2 linked regions of the Bacillus pumilus genome follow. The protein of the gene in region 2 interacts with the protein of the main gene of each other region in a pairwise test. Links are inferred from orthologs where the notes say so. Each region holds a gene or a part of one and is shown on either strand. Other genes may lie near its edges. The genes, in order: GKC25_RS02790 and sucA.

The links.
Region 1: the proteins of sucA (region 2) and GKC25_RS02790 interact in binary tests that used the Escherichia coli proteins (3 or more experiments, as listed by UniProt). The link is inferred for Bacillus pumilus from one-to-one orthologs.

The regions. Positions count from the first base shown.
Region 1 is NZ_CP046128.1:559,248-566,743, reverse strand. The notes cover bases 2,947-5,898. They hold GKC25_RS02790 (ATP-binding cassette domain-containing protein), read left to right. Parts: upstream 2,947-3,437; coding sequence 3,438-5,360; downstream 5,361-5,898. Other genes in these bases: tsaD (tRNA (adenosine(37)-N6)-threonylcarbamoyltransferase complex transferase subunit TsaD), read right to left, coding at 5,632-5,898; moaC (cyclic pyranopterin monophosphate synthase MoaC), read right to left, coding at 2,947-3,299. Outside these bases: GKC25_RS02825 (CPBP family intramembrane glutamic endopeptidase), read left to right, coding at 1-246; GKC25_RS02820 (YdiK family protein), read left to right, coding at 243-437; GKC25_RS02815 (NUDIX hydrolase), read left to right, coding at 495-1,121; twin-arginine translocase subunit TatC, read right to left, coding at 1,161-1,925; GKC25_RS02805 (twin-arginine translocase TatA/TatE family subunit), read right to left, coding at 1,932-2,111; GKC25_RS02800 (redox-sensing transcriptional repressor Rex), read right to left, coding at 2,139-2,792; more of moaC, read right to left, coding at 2,808-2,946; more of tsaD, read right to left, coding at 5,899-6,660; rimI (ribosomal protein S18-alanine N-acetyltransferase), read right to left, coding at 6,653-7,081; tRNA (adenosine(37)-N6)-threonylcarbamoyltransferase complex dimerization subunit type 1 TsaB, read right to left, coding at 7,107-7,496. UniProt on the Escherichia coli protein: Genetic data indicate it may be involved in ribosome assembly or function.
Region 2 is NZ_CP046128.1:1,851,719-1,861,459, forward strand. The notes cover bases 2,425-5,786. They hold sucA (2-oxoglutarate dehydrogenase E1 component), read right to left. Parts: upstream 5,460-5,786; coding sequence 2,625-5,459; downstream 2,425-2,624. Other genes in these bases: odhB (2-oxoglutarate dehydrogenase complex dihydrolipoyllysine-residue succinyltransferase), read right to left, coding at 2,425-2,610; GKC25_RS09145 (vWA domain-containing protein), read right to left, coding at 5,684-5,786. In the rest of the region: GKC25_RS09125 (superoxide dismutase), read left to right, coding at 1-209; GKC25_RS09130 (bile acid:sodium symporter family protein), read left to right, coding at 368-1,327; more of odhB, read right to left, coding at 1,354-2,424; more of GKC25_RS09145, read right to left, coding at 5,787-7,600; GKC25_RS09150 (ATP-binding protein), read right to left, coding at 7,612-8,490; GKC25_RS09155 (superoxide dismutase family protein), read right to left, coding at 8,580-9,158; GKC25_RS09160 (LysM peptidoglycan-binding domain-containing protein), read right to left, coding at 9,235-9,741. UniProt on the Escherichia coli protein: E1 component of the 2-oxoglutarate dehydrogenase (OGDH) complex which catalyzes the decarboxylation of 2-oxoglutarate, the first step in the conversion of 2-oxoglutarate to succinyl-CoA and CO(2).

The sequences.
Region 1 (7,496 bases), 1.3 Mb from region 2 along the record:
GGAGCGCTTGTCAGTTCAGTGGTATTCGCAGCTGTACACAATGATTTTGCTCATATCTTACTTTATACCGCGATGGGCTTTACCTTTGCCTTTTTATATGCGAAAACAAAACGTATCATTGTTCCAATCGGTGCACATATGCTGATGAACTCGCTCGTCATTCTTGTGCAGATTGAGCCAGTAAGAAAAATGATTGAAGAACAATCTCAAACAATGCAAATGATTATTGGAGGCTTTTTCTCATGAGAAACCCTGTCGTATGGGGCGTCATTTATTTTGCCGTAGGTGTTGCTTTCACCTATATGGCCATTCAAAATCCAGGTGACATGTGGTCATTTTACAGCATTTTGCTGATGGTGTTTGCGGCCTATAATATCAATATCGCGTTTAAAATGTTTGCCTTCTCTGTCAAACTCAAAAAACAGCAGCAAAAATAAATCAAAAACCATTTTCTAATCTCTGGAAAATGGTTTTTTTATGGAGGACAAGTTTTCATGAAACAAGAAAAACTGAACATCTTAAATGAGCAGCATGAAGCGATTGGAGTTGCACCCCGTTCAGATGTCCACGCCCAAGGTCTTTGGCATGAAACCTTTCATTTCTGGCTTCTCAAAAAGGAACATGACACCGTGTATCTCTATTTTCAGCTAAGAAGCCCCGCAAAAAAAGATTTTCCTGCTCTGTTTGATATCACAGCAGCAGGCCACCTTCTTGCAAATGAACAGCCTTCTGACGGTATGAGAGAGGTAGAAGAAGAGCTTGGTCTTACTGTCCCTTTTGAAGATCTATCCTTTGCAGGTGTTATACAGGATGAAATTCATCTACCCGATTTTACTGATCGTGAATTTTGCCATGTCTATCTTTACGTCCATCAAGAAGAGCAGATGAACATTCAATTACAAAAAGAAGAAGTCGCTGGACTTTACAGAGCAAAGCTAATGGATGCACAGCAGCTTTTCACAAGAAAATGTGAAAACATGCAGCTTGATGGCTTTGAAGTTGATGAATCCGGAGAACGATGTGAAGAAAGCAGAGTAGTCTGTATACAAGATTTTGTACCGCATGAGCCTGCCTATTATCAGCATCTATTTCAAGCGATCAATCAATTCCTTTTACAATAGAAAAAGCATCGTGACCCTTATTCGGATCACGATGCTTTTTTATGAGACATCATAATTTTTTTTCTCCTCTGTCTCTGTTTGCTGCATTTTGCGATAGGTCACTCTTGAAATGACAATACTCACTTCATACAAAACGAGCATCGGCAAGGTGACCATGAGGTGAGAAACAAGCTCTGGCGGTGTAATGAGTGCGGCAATGACAAGGAGGACAAAATAGGCATACTTCCGTATTTTTGATAAAAACATCGGTGTGATGATGCCAAGTCTTGTGAGAAACATCAACACAACGGGCATCTGAAACAAAAAGCCAAATGGAAGTGTTAACTGCATCAGAAATGTAAAATACTCATGAATCCCAATGACTTGCTCTACATTTAAATCATTCGACATCCGCATCATAAAATCAACGACAAACGGAAACAAAATAAAATAAGAGAAAGCCACACCGCTCAAAAATAAAAGCAGTGCAATCGGAATATAAGCAAGTGTCACCTTTCTCTCTTTTTCATATAAGCCGGGGCTGACAAACGCCCAAAGCTGATATAAAATCACGGGACACGTCAAAACCAAAGCAATGACAAATGCGAACTGCATAAACACGTACAGCGGATCTGTGAGCTTAAATGCATTCAGTGTCAGTGTGGCCGCTTCATCGGTATTTTGTAAATACACAATGACCGGCTTAGCAAGAAAAAAACCAGCCACCATAAAGGCGACAAAAAACATCGCAATGATCACTAAACGTTTTCGCAGTTCCACAATATGCTCCATAAGCGGCATATCTTTGACATTCATGAAGCTCATCCTATTCTACTGATCTTCTTTTTTCTTTTTTTCTTCCTGATCATCAGCTAAACCTTTTGTGGCATTTTTGAATTCACGTAATGTATCTCCTGCTGCTCTTCCTAATTCAGGAAGCTTTTTCGGCCCAAAAATAATGAGCGCAACAATCGCAATCAGAACCAAGCTTCCAGGACCGATCGGACCCATTTGCTCCACCCCCTTTACCCCTTTTCGTCAATCCTCCTGTGTAACAGAGTAATGCTTTAAGAAATACACAAGAGACTGAAGTTCAACCGCCAAATCTATATGATGAATTCGAATGTGTTCCGGCACATTCAATCGAGCCGGCGTAAAGTTAAGGATTCCTTTGATGCCAAGGGCAATCAAACGATCTGTAATGGATTGAGCTGCTACGGCAGGTACTGTCAAAATGGCAACAGGAATATCTCCTACCTCTTGAACATGCTCTTCAAGCTTATCCAAATCATAGACAGGCACGCCGCCTATCTCACTTCCTATTTTACTCTCATTGACGTCAAAAGCCATTGAAATTTTTGTATTATTATTTTTGATGAAATTATAGTGTAAAAAAGCAGTCCCTAAATTCCCGACACCGATGAGCATGACATTGGTCATTTCATCTTGGTCAAGTGTCTTTCTGAAGAAGGTCAAGAGGTAATCGACATTATAGCCATACCCTTTCTTCCCAAGTGCACCAAAGTACGAAAAATCTCGGCGAATGGTGGCAGAATCCACTTTGACTGCATCACTAAGCTCTGCCGATGACACCCTTTGTTTTCCTGATGCATGCAGATTTTTTAAAAAACGGTAATATAGCGGCAAACGTTTGGCTGTCGCTTGTGGAATTTTTGACTGATCTATATTCATATAAGGTCCTCCAACTTAAATATCAGATGCTCTGTGAAAATCACCGTTTTTCCCGCCTGTCTTTTCAATTAAATAGGTAGGACCGATGATCATGCCTTTATCAATCGCTTTGCACATGTCGTAAACGGTCAGTGCACATACTGAAGCAGAAGTGAGCGCTTCCATCTCCACACCCGTACTTCCTTTTGTTTTCACCTGTACTTGTATGTTCAGAATGTGCGCATTTCCGTCTTCCTCCCAATCAAAGGAGATATCCACGCCTTTTAGTGCAAGCGGATGACACATTGGAATGATGGTAGATGTTTGCTTTGCTGCCATGATGCCAGCAACCTGTGCAACAGACAGCACATCCCCTTTTCCAATTTCACGTTGTTGTATTTTATGAAACACTTCTTTTATCATACGAACGCTTGAAGCAGCAACGGCGGTTCTCACTGTAGACGATTTGTCACTAATGTCGACCATCTTTGCTCTTCCCTGTTCGTTAAAGTGGCTAAATTGACTCATCTTTCAACGCTCCCTCACTCAAATGATACACTATTTTTTCCTATCTGTCTTTCATTTGAATATGGCGATTGTATGTAACATTTGCCGGTTTACTGCTGATAAGCTACACTTAACATATTATAGCAGAGGTGAAGTTACATGATGATTCTACAAGTGAATCAGCTGTCCAAATCATTTGGTGCTGATACCGTTTTAACGAATATAAAATTGGAAGTCAAAGCAAGGGATCGGATTGCCATTGTAGGTCGTAACGGCGCAGGCAAATCCACCCTTTTGAAAATCATTGCCGGTCAATTGTCTTACGAGCAAGGTGAGATCATCAAACCGAAAGACCTATCGATCGGCTATTTAGCACAGCATACCGATGTGACGTCTACACGTAAGTTAAAAGACGAATTATTATCGGTTTTTGATCATTTAAAAAGGATGGAACAAGAGATGAGAACCATTGAGGAGAAAATGGCTTCCTCCACAGGTTCTGAGCTGGATTCCCTCATGAAAACCTATGACAGACTGCAGCAGGAATTTAAAGATCAAGGCGGCTATCAATACGAAGCTGATGTCCGCTCCATTCTTCATGGGCTGGGCTTTAGTCACTTTGAAGATGAGACAACCGTTCAATCCTTAAGCGGCGGCCAGAAAACCCGTCTAGCGCTTGGAAAGCTCTTATTAATGAAACCAGAACTCTTAATTCTGGACGAGCCGACCAACCATTTAGATATTGATACCTTATCATGGCTGGAGCAGTATTTGCAAAATTATACAGGCGCCATTCTGATCGTGTCCCATGACCGCTACTTCTTAGACAAAGTGGTGAACCATGTATATGAAGTCTCAAGAACTGCCATGAAAAAGTTCGCAGGCAACTATAGTAAGTATCTTGAACTGAAAGCTGAGCAGCTAGAGCGTGATATGAAGCTCTACGAAAAGCAGCAAGAAGAAATCTCAAAGCTCCAAGACTTCGTAGATCGCAACCTGGCAAGAGCCTCAACCACAAAGCGCGCTCAGAGCAGACGCAAGCAGCTGGAACGGATGGATCGTTTAGATAAGCCATTAGGTGATGAAAAATCCGCAAACTTTCATTTTGATATTACGAGACAAAGCGGCAATGATGTGCTGAAGGTACATGATCTCGACATTCGTTATGATGAAAAAACACCACTCCTATCCTCCCTTTCTTTTCAGATCAAACGTGAGGATAGCGTGGCACTCATTGGTCCTAACGGGATCGGGAAATCAACCCTTTTAAAAACGTTAACGAACACATTAACGCCTGTAAAAGGCGACATCACCTTTGGATCTCATGTCACGATCGGCTACTATGACCAAGAACAAGCCAAACTGACATCATCCAAAAAAGTGCTCAATGAGCTTTGGGATGACTATCCTCATATGAATGAAAAAGAAATTCGGACATGTTTAGGGAATTTCCTTTTTTCTGGTGATGACGTCTTAAAGCCCGTTCATGCATTAAGCGGTGGAGAAAAAGCCCGGCTTGCCCTGGCAAAGCTGATGCTCCAAAAAGCCAATTTCCTGATACTTGATGAGCCTACGAACCATTTGGACTTAGATAGTAAGGAAATTTTAGAGAATTCGCTGATCGATTATCCAGGAACCATCTTATTTGTCTCGCATGACCGTTATTTTATTAATCGACTAGCAACGAAAGTATTCGAGCTGTCGCGAGCGGAAACAAAAGAATACCTTGGTGACTATGACTACTACCTTGAAAAGAAAAATGAACAATTAGAGCTTGAGGCGCTTCAAGAAAATGAACCGCTTAAAAAACAAGCAGCAAAGCCAGTAGAAACAGCAAAGCTTTCTTATGCGGAAGAAAAAGAACTGAAAAAGAAAGAAAGACAAAAGCAGCGCAGAATCGAGGAAATTGAAAAGCGGATTGCTGTCATTGAAGAGAAACTTGGTGAAAATGAAGAGCTTCTATGTGATCCTGCTATTTTCCAAAATCATGAGAAGGTCCAAGACATTCAAACAGAAAATGATACACTTAATCAAGAGCTTGAATCACTTTTCGCGGAGTGGGAAGAGCTATCCGAATCTTAAAGAGTGCCCAAATGGGTGCTCTTTTTTCTTTCAGTGAAAATTTATTATCCACATTAATATCCACAAAAACTTCTTTGTTATTCTTAAAAATTTTGGACTTATCCACTTTATTCACAGGTTTTTAATCACATATCCACACAAAATTTCTTTTTTATACACATTCTCTTCATTTTAAAACAAAATTTTCAAATAATTGTGGATATATAACGTTTACATGTGAATAAATCGCTTTCATTGAAAATGAAAAAAACCTGTGTATCCACAGGAGTTTTCATTCATATGAGACAAGCGGTAAGCCCGGCTGGCCATTCATCGCCATATCGCCTCTTATTCCCTTTTCAAACGCAATGGTTCCAGCAGCAGCGATCATGGCTGCATTGTCTGTGCAAAGAGATAACGGCGGAATAATGACCTTCACGTCAGGTAGCTTTGTGAATGCTGTCGTCAAAGCTTCTCTCAGTCCTTTATTGGCAGCGACTCCACCAGCTAGGACAACCTGCTTTACGCCATAGGCCTCAGCCGCTTTTAATGTTTTCCCAACAAGCACCTCAATGACGCTTGCTTGAAAACTTGCTGCCAAATTCTCTGGAGCAATTGTTTCTCCCTTTTGAGATGCATTGTGTAATGTGTTAATTACAGCTGATTTTAATCCACTAAAGCTAAAGTGATAGGAACCTTCTTCAAGCCATGCACGAGGAAGTTTAATCGTTGGCTCTCCTTCATGTGCTAACCGATCAATATGAGGTCCACCTGGATACGGGAGACCCATCGTCCGAGCCACTTTATCGTAGGCTTCTCCAGCCGCATCATCTAATGTTTCTCCAATGACCTCAAAAGATCCATGCTCCTTCATTAGCACAAGCTCAGTATGTCCACCAGAGACAACAAGAGCCAAACATGGAAACTGTAATTCATCTACAAGCTGGTTTGCATAAATATGCCCAGCAATATGATGTACACCAACAAGAGGAATCTGATGAGCAAAGCTCAGTGCCTTGGCTGCGTTGACACCGATCAGAAGGGCACCGACTAAGCCCGGTCCTTCTGTGACAGCAATGGCATCTAAATCCTGAAAGCTCATATTGGCCTGTGTCATCACTTCTTCCAATACGATGGTAACTTGTTCCACGTGATGTCTTGAAGCGATTTCTGGTACAACACCGCCAAATCGTTTATGACTTTCTATTTGCGAGGCCACAACATTCGCCACAATTTCTTTCCCATTTTTTACAATGGATGCAGCTGTTTCATCACAGCTTGTCTCTATACCTAATATGAATCGATCTGTTTGTTCACTCATTTATATTCACCCACATGACCAATGCATCTTCCCCATTATCCGTATAATAATTCTTTCGAATAGAAGCTGGTCTGAAACCAAGCTTTTCATAAAGGGATTGTGCAGGTGTATTCGAAACCCGCACCTCTAAAGAAAGATGATCTGTCTTTTTTTCTTTGCAAAATTCCATGACATATCGCAGCAATGCTTCCCCGTAGCCCTTTCCTCTATGCTCAGGGAGAATCGCAATGTTCGTAATTTGTGCATCGTCCATGACGATCCAGACCCCGCAATACCCAACAGGCTGTTTATCTTCTTCAATGAGGAAATAATGGCTGTACTGGTTATGGAGAATCTCATAGACAAATGATTCTTTTTTCCAAGGTGCAGTAAACGAATGCACTTCAATCGTATACACCTCTGGAATGTCCGCTACCGTCATTTTTCGAATCTCTGTTATGTTGAGATTATTTTTGTCCTTCAAGCCATTTCACTTCCGCTTCTGCCAAACGAATATAGTTAGGAACAAGCTGATGAACATCTTCAGCAGGACGATCTGTCCCTAAAAACGCAAGCATTGAAGGTCTTGGGTTATGAAAAGCTCCCTCTGCTATCACAGCAGTTTCTCCTAAAATGGAGCGAATGCTCTCTTCATGAAGATGCACATCCTGCCCAAGAAATAGGACAGGCTTTCCTGTCTGCTTCAGCTCATGAAGCCAATCCGTGAGCAAGATATTTTGGTCTGGTTTGATCTCTTTGATTTTTCCTTCTTCAAACGTATATAGCCCAGTATAAACTTGTCCTCTTCTCGCATCAAATAGTGGCGAGATCCATCCATCAAAATATTGACCATTTGC
Region 2 (9,741 bases):
TAGAGATTTTACAAGCCGAACGCCATCAATTTCTATCACAATGGGATGTGATCCCTCTTCTAGCTCTTGACGTATGGGAACATGCCTACTATCTGCAATATCTGAATGAAAAAGCACAATATGTAGACCGTTGGTGGAATGTCGTTGACTGGCGTGAGCCAGAAGCACGACTAAAGCAAGCTCAGCAAGTGAAATGGACCCCTTTTTAAGACGATACTCCATATAGGCAAATGCTTATATGGGGGTTTTTAATTCAATTTAGTTTACATAATTTTATTATGATCGCCTTTATAAAGAATGGGTTGTTTTTTCAGAAAATTCGTTTAAAATAAAAAAGATATGTAAGGAAAGAGAGTTGAAACAATAAATGAAGATTCTTTTAACTATTAGTCACTTTGCAGGAAGGACCTTTGCGATTTGGGTCATTGTCTTTGCACTTCTTGGATTTGCCTTTCCTGCCGAATTCTCTAAGATTGGACCGTATATTCCTTTTTTACTCGGTATTATTATGTTTGGAATGGGGCTTACCTTGTCCGCTGAAGATTTTAAAGAACTGTTTCGAAAACCTCTTTATGTTCTGATCGGGGTGCTGACGCAGTACACACTCATGCCGCTTCTTGCCTTTTTGTTAGCTTACGGACTGCGGCTTCCGTCTGAAATCGCAGTAGGAGTTGTTCTCGTAGGCTGCTGCCCAGGTGGTACAGCATCGAACGTCATGACCTTTTTGGCGAAAGGAAATACAGCTTTATCTGTAGCTGTAACCACCATATCAACATTGCTTGCGCCGTTTTTAACCCCTGTTTTCATTTTAATTTTTGCAAGATCTTGGTTACCTGTATCACCAGAGGCTCTGTTTTTATCCATTGTACAAGTTGTCTTAATCCCTATTATTTTAGGTATTCTTGTGAAATTGTTTTTTAAAAAACAAGTATCGTATGCGGTTCAAGCACTGCCGCTTGTATCTGTTGCCGGAATTGTGGTGATCATTGCTGCGGTTGTCAGTGCAAATAAAGAGCAGATTCTTCAATCTGGACTGCTGATATTGGCCGTTGTTATATTACATAATGGACTTGGTCTTTTATTTGGTTACCTGATCGCAAAGTGGTGCAAAATGGATATCCCTTCTCGTAGAGCGATCTCGATCGAAGTTGGCATGCAAAACTCTGGACTCGGTGCAGCTCTAGCAACAGCGCACTTCTCGCCACTTGCAGCCGTTCCAAGTGCCATTTTTAGTGTGTGGCATAATTTATCTGGTTCCTGGCTTGCAACATATTGGTCAAAAAAAGGAAATCCTGAAAATGAAAAAGAAAAAAAGCTAGCACCTTAACGGGTGCTAGCTTTTCAAATTGGAGATTATCCTTCAAGCAATAGCTGCTCCGGATCTTCAAGCAAGTTTTTAATCGTGACAAGGAATCCAACTGCTTCTTTACCATCGACAATTCGGTGGTCGTAAGAAAGAGCTAAATACATCATCGGACGGTTTTCAAAACGTTCTTCATCAATTGCCACAGGACGAAGCTGAATTTTATGCATACCTAAAATTCCAACTTGAGGGCTGTTTAAAATTGGTGTTGAAAGCAGTGAACCGAATGTTCCACCGTTAGTGATCGTGAATGATCCACCTTGTAGCTCATTCAGAGACAATTTGTTATCTCTTGCTTTTTTCGCAAGATGACCAATTTCCTTTTCAATCCCTGCAAACGACAATCTGTCTGCATCACGGACAACCGGTACGACAAGTCCTTCGTTAGCAGCAACGGCGATGCCGATGTCATAGAATTTCTTCAAGACGAGCTCATCACCTTGAATTTCTGCGTTAAGCAGCGGATATTTCTTCAGTGCTGCTACAACTGCTTTTGTGAAGAAGGACATGAAGCCAAGCTTTACATCATTTTGTTCAAGGAAGGCATCTTTACGGCGCTTTCTTAAGTCCATCACGGCCGTCATATCCACTTCATTAAATGTCGTCAGCATCGCAGCCGTTTGCTGAACCTCAACTAAACGTTTTGCAATCGTTTGTCTGCGGCGTGACATTCTCTCACGTTCAACTGGCTTTCCTGGTTGCTCATTTTGCACCGCAGCATTTGCTTTTGGCGCGGCTTTCGGTGCACTTGCAGGTGCTTCATTCTTTTGATAAGAAGCGACATCCTGCTTTCGTACCCTGCCCAGCGGATCTACGGTTGGAATCTCAGATAAGTCTAGTCCCTTCTCTCTCGCCAGTTTTCTAGCTGCAGGAGAAGCGATGGTTCTGCCATTACCAGATTTCGGCTCTTCTTTCACTGCTTCTTCTTTTTGGGCAGCTGCCGGTTCTTCTTTCGAAGCTGGTGCAGACTCTTGCTCAGGTGCTGGAGCTGCGGACTCGCTTCCGCCAGCTTCACCTGCTGCAATTGTTCCAATGACTTCTCCAACTTGTACAGTGTCACCAGAATCTTTCAGCACTTCTTTCAGTACACCAGATTCTTCGGCTGTCAGTTCGACATTGACTTTATCTGTTTCAAGTTCTAACAGGTACTCTCCCTGCTCCACATAATCGCCCGGCTGCTTTAGCCATTGAGCAATCGTTCCTTCCGAGATCGATTCCGCTAATTCAGGTACTTTAATTTCCGCCATTTTTCATTTCCCCCTTAGTTTTTGCGAGTCAAGCTATCAGATACAATTCGTTCTTGTTCTTTTTTATGCACAGTTGGGTCACCCTCAGCCGTACTTGAACGTCTTCTTCGGCCGATGTAACGTACTTTTACTTTTTCAGGCGCAATCTCACGTAAATATGGCTCAATGTATCCCCAAGCCCCCATATTTTGTGGCTCTTCTTGCACCCATACGATTTCTTCTAAGTTTGTTAGTTTCGATAAAATCGCTTTAATATCTTTGGCTGGGAATGGATATAGTTGTTCCACTCTCGCAATGTGAAGCCAATTTTTCGTCTCTTCCATTTGAGTAAAACGATCACTAATATCGATTGATACCTTTCCGCTAGATAGCACGAGGCGCGATACTTTTTCGTGTTCATGCACAAGGCCTGGCTGTTCAAGAACTGGACGGAACTGTCCATCCGTTAATTCCTGGACTTCAGACAATGTGTTCGGATTACGAAGCAGACTCTTCGGTGTCATGATGACAAGCGGACGAATCTCTTCACGAAGCAGCATTTTCGCCTGTCTTCTAAGGATATGGAAGTATTGCGCTGCACTTGTCAGGTTCGCCACTGTCCAGTTATTCTCAGCAGCTGATTGCAGGAAACGCTCTGTTCTACCACTTGAATGTTCAGGTCCTTGTCCCTCATATCCATGCGGCAAGAGCATCACTAGACCTGATTTTTGTCCCCATTTTGCGCGGCCAGCTGAAATAAATTGATCGAAATACACTTGAGCCGCATTTGCGAAGTCTCCAAATTGAGCCTCCCAAATGACTAACGTTTCAGGAGAATAGACATTATAACCATATTCAAATCCGATCACTGAGCCCTCTGACAGTGGACTATTATGAACAGTAAATGATGCGTTTGCATCACTCAGCTCATGAAGAGCAATAAATTCATCTCCAGTTTGACTGTCGTGAAGAACAAGGTTTCTTTGAGCAAAAGTACCGCGCTCTGAATCCTGTCCGGTCATTCGAATTGGCGTACCGTCTTTTAATATAGATGCAAATGCAAGTGCTTCCCCAAGCGACCATTCTACTTTACGGTCATCTGTAAACACTTTTGCACGTTTTTCAAGGATCCGCTTGAGCTTACCAAATACTTGGAAATCCTCAGGCCAGCTGATCAATTCTTCATTCAGCTTTCGTAATACATCAAATTCTACTGATGTATCCACTGCTGGGAAGCCATTTGATACTGGTTCTGGCAGTTCAATTTCTTGAATCGTATGCTCTTTCTTTGAAGGCACCTTTTGATAGGCTTCTTCTATTTTCGTCGCTACAGCCTGCTCGATTTCTTCACGCTGCTCTTTCGTTAGAAGACCTTCTGTAACAAGTTTATCTGCAAAGATATTCTTGACCGTTTTGTGCTTTCTGACTGCATCGTACAGCATCGGCTGAGTCGTAGAAGGCTCATCCATTTCGTTATGACCGAATCTGCGATAACCGATCAAGTCAATTAAGAAATCCTTCTTAAAGCGTTTGCGGTATTCTACAGCTAGCTGAACAGCCGCTAAACATGCTTCTGGATCATCTGCATTGACGTGAACAATTGGAATCTCAAACCCTTTTGCAAGGTCACTTGCATATTTTGTTGAGCGAGATTCATTGCTTTCTGTTGTAAATCCGATCATATTGTTTGCAATGATATGGATTGTTCCGCCCACCTGATAGCCTACAAGTTGACTTAAATTTAATGTTTCTGCCACAATTCCTTCTCCAGGAAATGCCGCATCACCATGAATTAAGATGGCTAATGCCTTTTCAACGTCTAGAGCTGGATAACCTTTTTGAGTACGTGTTTCCTGAGCGGCACGTGTGCTTCCTTCAATGATTGGATCAATGAATTCCAAGTGACTTGGGTTATTGGCAAGCGTGACTCTCGCACTCTTTGTATCTTCGTCTTTAATTTGGCGATCTGCTCCAAGATGGTACTTTACATCACCTGTCCACCCGTAGCTGATGCCGATAGAGCCTTCTGATGGAACAAGCTCTTTATTTGGCGCATGCTGGAATTCTGAGAAAATAATCTCGTATGGTTTTCCTAACACATGTGCTAATACATTTAAACGGCCTCTGTGTGCCATTCCAATGTTAATATTTGAAGTCCCTTGTGTAACAGACTCTGAAATAATTTCATCAAGTACTGGGACAAGTGCGTCTAATCCTTCTATTGAGAAGCGCTTTTGCCCAACAAATGTTTTATGAAGAAACTGTTCGAACTGCTCAACTTCTGTTAATCTCTTGAAAACAGAAACTAGTTTATCCGCTGGTTTTTTCTTAAATAGTTCACCAGACTCAATCGATTTTGAGAGCCAGTTTCGTTCTTCGAAATCATGCACGTGATCAAACTCAAATGAAATGGTACGCTTATACGTATTTCTCAAATGGTTAATGGCTTCTATGCCGTTTGAAATGTGTTTTGGTGCGTCAGGACTAATAATAGATATTGGAATATTCTTGACGTCTTCTTCTGTTAAACCGTACTCCTTTAAAGGAAACAGCTCTTGTAATTCCTTTTCTTTGCGAAGAGGATTGACGGAAGCATTTAAATGGCCATACGTTCTGATGTCTTCTGCCAGTTTAACGACTGATGCTATCTTTTGGATTTGTTCAGAAGTAACTACGCTATTTTCTTTTTTCCCAATTTCCTCCTTCATTTCACTCGGTGGTGCACCAAGTTCATCAAATATGCCTCTTAGATCTTCATCAACACTAGTAGGATCCTGGACATACTGATCGTAGAGCTCGAGCACATAGCCGAGGTTCGGACCATGAAATTCTTCCCAACTCAACGGTTGTTTCACATCATTTTGAAACATTTTGAACACTACCCCCAACTTTGATCATCAAGTGATTGAACACTATCTCGATATAACTTCCAGAACACAATGACCAAATTTATGTAATAAAACGCTTCCAATAATATTCTACCACTGTTTCGGATTACTTTCTACATTCTTTGTTCAATTAAAGATAAAAAATTCACAGAAAAACAAAAAATTTAAATCATTCCGAAAAATATTTTGAAGAAAGGGGCAAAACCTTATGCCCCAATGCTTTTATGCAGTAATTTCTTCAGTAATGGATATAAGACATCCGGCAATGTATCGACATCTGGTACAAAAATGCTGAACTTGCCATACATATCTTGAATGGTTTTTATCTGTGCTTCTTCTATCGGCGAATTGGATAAAAACACATTGATCACCTCAATACCCTTTTTCCTCGCCTCAAGAACTGCTTCATGTGTATCGACGATCCCATTTTGTTCGTAGCTGAAGGCAGCTGGCTCTCCGTCTGAAAAGACAATGAGAAACTTTTGCTCTTCTCTTCGTTTTAAAATCATTTTTGTCATTTGGCGAATCGCATAGCCATCCCGGTTATCCTCTTCTGGTTCAAGGGACATAATGGAAGGACCTGCATCAAATAAAGAATCTTTGAACGACACGACCGTGTTGAAATAGTTCGGCTGACTTGTTTCGGTTGCGTCGTTTGTATCTTCCCAAAATCCTACAATTTGATGTGGGACTTGAACGGATTTTAACGCTTCATGAAATAGAACAATTCCTTTTTTCGTCTCGTCCATCTTGTCAAACATGCTGGCAGAACAGTCTACTAATAAAGTGAAAACAGCATCAATCTCCGAAGAAGGTGCCTGTTTTTTATAGAAAAGACGCGGGTTAGAATCTGTAAAATACCGAATCAGCTTTTTACTGAGGCGTCCTGCATGAAGGTCCGTTTTTGGCCATGATTTTTTGTGTTCGAGCGTTTTTTGAATCATCTGTTTTAAGCGTTTCTGATAAGGCTCAATCTCCTTAGCGTGCTGCTTGTATACATCGATTTGTTCTGGCGCGGGAGGATCAGGTGAAATCATGACTGGAAACGCATATTTGTTCTCTTTTCCATTCTCATGAGCATCCGCCCCGCTTTCTTCCCCTTCAGCCTCTTCCAGCGCCTCAAGCTTTGAATAATCTTTTCGGTATGTTTGCTTGGCAGAGCCTTGGACAGTGCCGAGTGCTTGATCTCCGTCATCGCCTTCTCTTGCTGCATCCTTCCCGAGATCACTTTTACCGCCGTGCTCTAAATCAAATTGAAGGAAGCTTTTTGACGGCGCTTCTGTTTCTCGATGCCACACTTCCATATACTCCTGGTGGATATCTTCATCGCCCTCTTTTTCGCGGTCGACTTTGATGTCCTCACTTAATTTAGGTTTTCTTTTCAAGTCATGAAACAGCGGTTCTTTTGCCGCTTTTTCATAGTCCAATTCCGGGAAGAAAAAGTACGTATTCAGCATATCCTTATCAAGAAGCTCATCAAAGCCTTCCATTAATTCTTTGACAATGACTGCGATATCTCCGGTTGAACCCGCTTCATATACACGCTCAAGACTTGATTCAACAAACGGAATCATTGGGTTGATCCGCTCGTGAAGAGGCGGAATCTCTTCCAGCGGCGAATCAGCTGTCAGCTTCACATACATTGCACAATAGAGTGCATCCGTTAGAATGCTTCGCTCTTGGTTAATTGTTAATTGAGTCTTAAAGTGTCGCCGGTACAGCTCTCTTCTTCGTTTAAATACCTTTTTTGTTCCTGGGCGATCGCGTTTAATCCGCTCTTCAATCCGGATATCTTCAAACAGCATAAACAATTGTTTACATAGATCAGGAATGGAAATTGTATGGGCATAGCGAATAATTTCCTGAAAGACAGTCAGATCACTATAAACAGTTCCTACTGCACGGAGGAACACATCACTTTTTAGCCCGGCTGTCATGTCTTCTTGTTTACGATCATCCCAAAAATGGCTGATGAAAATTTTCTTTTCAAAAGGCTCATAGTAAGAATGCACTCCGTATTCAAGCTCGACATCATCACTTTTTGCTAACGTTTTAGCTAAATCCGTTAATTCCATAAATAAAAATGAATCGATTCTGCTGTCATTAAATTTGATGAATTTCAAAAGTCAGAACCTCACTCGAATAATGTTTGGGCAATATTTCTTACCGCTGCTTTTTCCCGGTCATCTTCTAGCTTTTCAACAATCCCTCGTTCAACTGCACGAAGCGGCGGGATGTATTGCGCAAGATCACATGTGTCTAGGAGTGCGCGGATGGATGCCGCTTCTTCACTTACCTGCCCGTTGTGCGCCTGTGTAATGAGGTCTGATGAGAGCTGCACGAATTGATCGATTAACCGTTCATCCTTTAATACAGATTGAGATTGCAGTACATCCTTTAGGATACCGCCGCCGATATATGGAACGTCAATCACAACAAAACGGTTTTTTAACGCTTCATTTAGAGGCACTGTGCCGACATAGCCTTCATTGATTGCCGCAATCACGCCAAAGCCTTCATCTGCTCGAACGACCTCGCCTGTAAATGGGTTTGTCATCATTTTTCTGTAGTCGAGTACACCGTTTAAAATAGGCAGTGTTTCCGGCTTCGCCATGTTGATTTCATCAATATATAAAAGATGGCCTTTTTTCATCGCTTTCGTTACGGGTCCTTCAATAAATTCAATAGAAGCAACTTGACCATCATTGTGAATGGTTTTATAGCCAATCAAGCTTTCTGCATCAAGATCAACCGAGCAGTTCACACTATGCATCGGCTGCTGAAAGAAAGCAGATAAAGTTTCTGCTAGTTTTGTTTTACCTGAGCCGGTCGGCCCTTTTAAAAGAACATTTTTGCCGAGTGCTAGTGCAATCATCGCATCTTGTATGATAGACGTATCCTGTGATTCATAGCCGCCTGTTCCAATAAGCGGACGGAATTCTTCTTCTAGTCCTTTTGCTTTTGCTTCAATCATTGCTTGAATTTCTTCTGGGAGTGATTGTTCGTTAAACATATATGATTAATTCCTCTCTTCGATCATTTTCCTCACCAAGTATACTAAAAAAACCTTTATGCACTCAATACATAAAGGCTAGACATCTGTTATTTTACCATTTCTTTTGTAATCGCTCCGCAAGCGATGCGTTTCCCTGAGTTTCCAGAAGGGTTGCTTAAGTAATCATCTGCTTCTGCATGAATGATAAAGCTCCGTCCATTTTGATCGATTAATTGGTTTGGACCTCCCTTTAACGTCACATCTGGTACATTCACGACAACATCAATTTGTCCATCTGCCCCAACTTCTAAATTAGGCATATCTCCAGCGTGGTGGCCTTTTGGGTTATCAAATCCATGCTCCCGGTGTGTTGGATTAAAGTGAGCCCCTGCCGTTTCAAAATCTGGCGCTTCACATATTCCTGTTTCGTGAATATGGAAGCCATGAGGACCAGGAGGCAGATCTTTCGCTTTCACATGTAAATCCAGCCCATTTTCCGAGGAATCTCTTACTTCGATGCTGCCTATTTTTTGCCCGTTTTCATTGATGAGTGTCGTGGTAACTGGTGCTTGTTTAGGTGCTGCAACCTCGCTGATTTCTTCTGTCGTTTCTTTTTTCGGCGGTGCATGACATGCTGTTGCGACAAAGACCAGACACATCATGATCACCCACACTGACTTTTTCATATGACTGCCCCCTTTTGATATCAGTATGGACAATCTGAACAATAGGCAAACAAAAAAAGCCGAAAATCGGCTTTTTTTAGAAGAAACGTTTTGCACCTAAATAGGCTTTTTTCCAATATGGGTTGCTTAAGTTCGATATCCCAACTCCGCTGTCACTTGCATGAAGGAAATCTCCTCCGCCAAGGTATAGTCCCATATGAGATGGACCCGCTTTGTATGTTGTGAAATAAACAAAATCGCCAACCTGTGGTGTGCTCACAGGTTTCATCATACTCCAGTAGCCTGCTGTGCTTAATCTGGATACAGAGGAAACTTTATTAATGAGGTAATAAACAAAGCCGCTACAGTCAAAACCAGATGGTGTATTGCCGCCCCATCTGTAAGGAATGCCTGTCAGCTTTTTCCCTTCTTGGATCATCGTCGTGATTTTTGCATTCATCGGCACATCATTTTTGTTATTATTGACCGGAGTTGTCGAACCGTTAGACGTAGAACCATTCGACCCAGTTGAGCCTGAAGCTGCACCATTAATTTTTAGAACTTGTCCAATTCTAAGCACATCGCTTTTTAAGCTGTTTGCTGT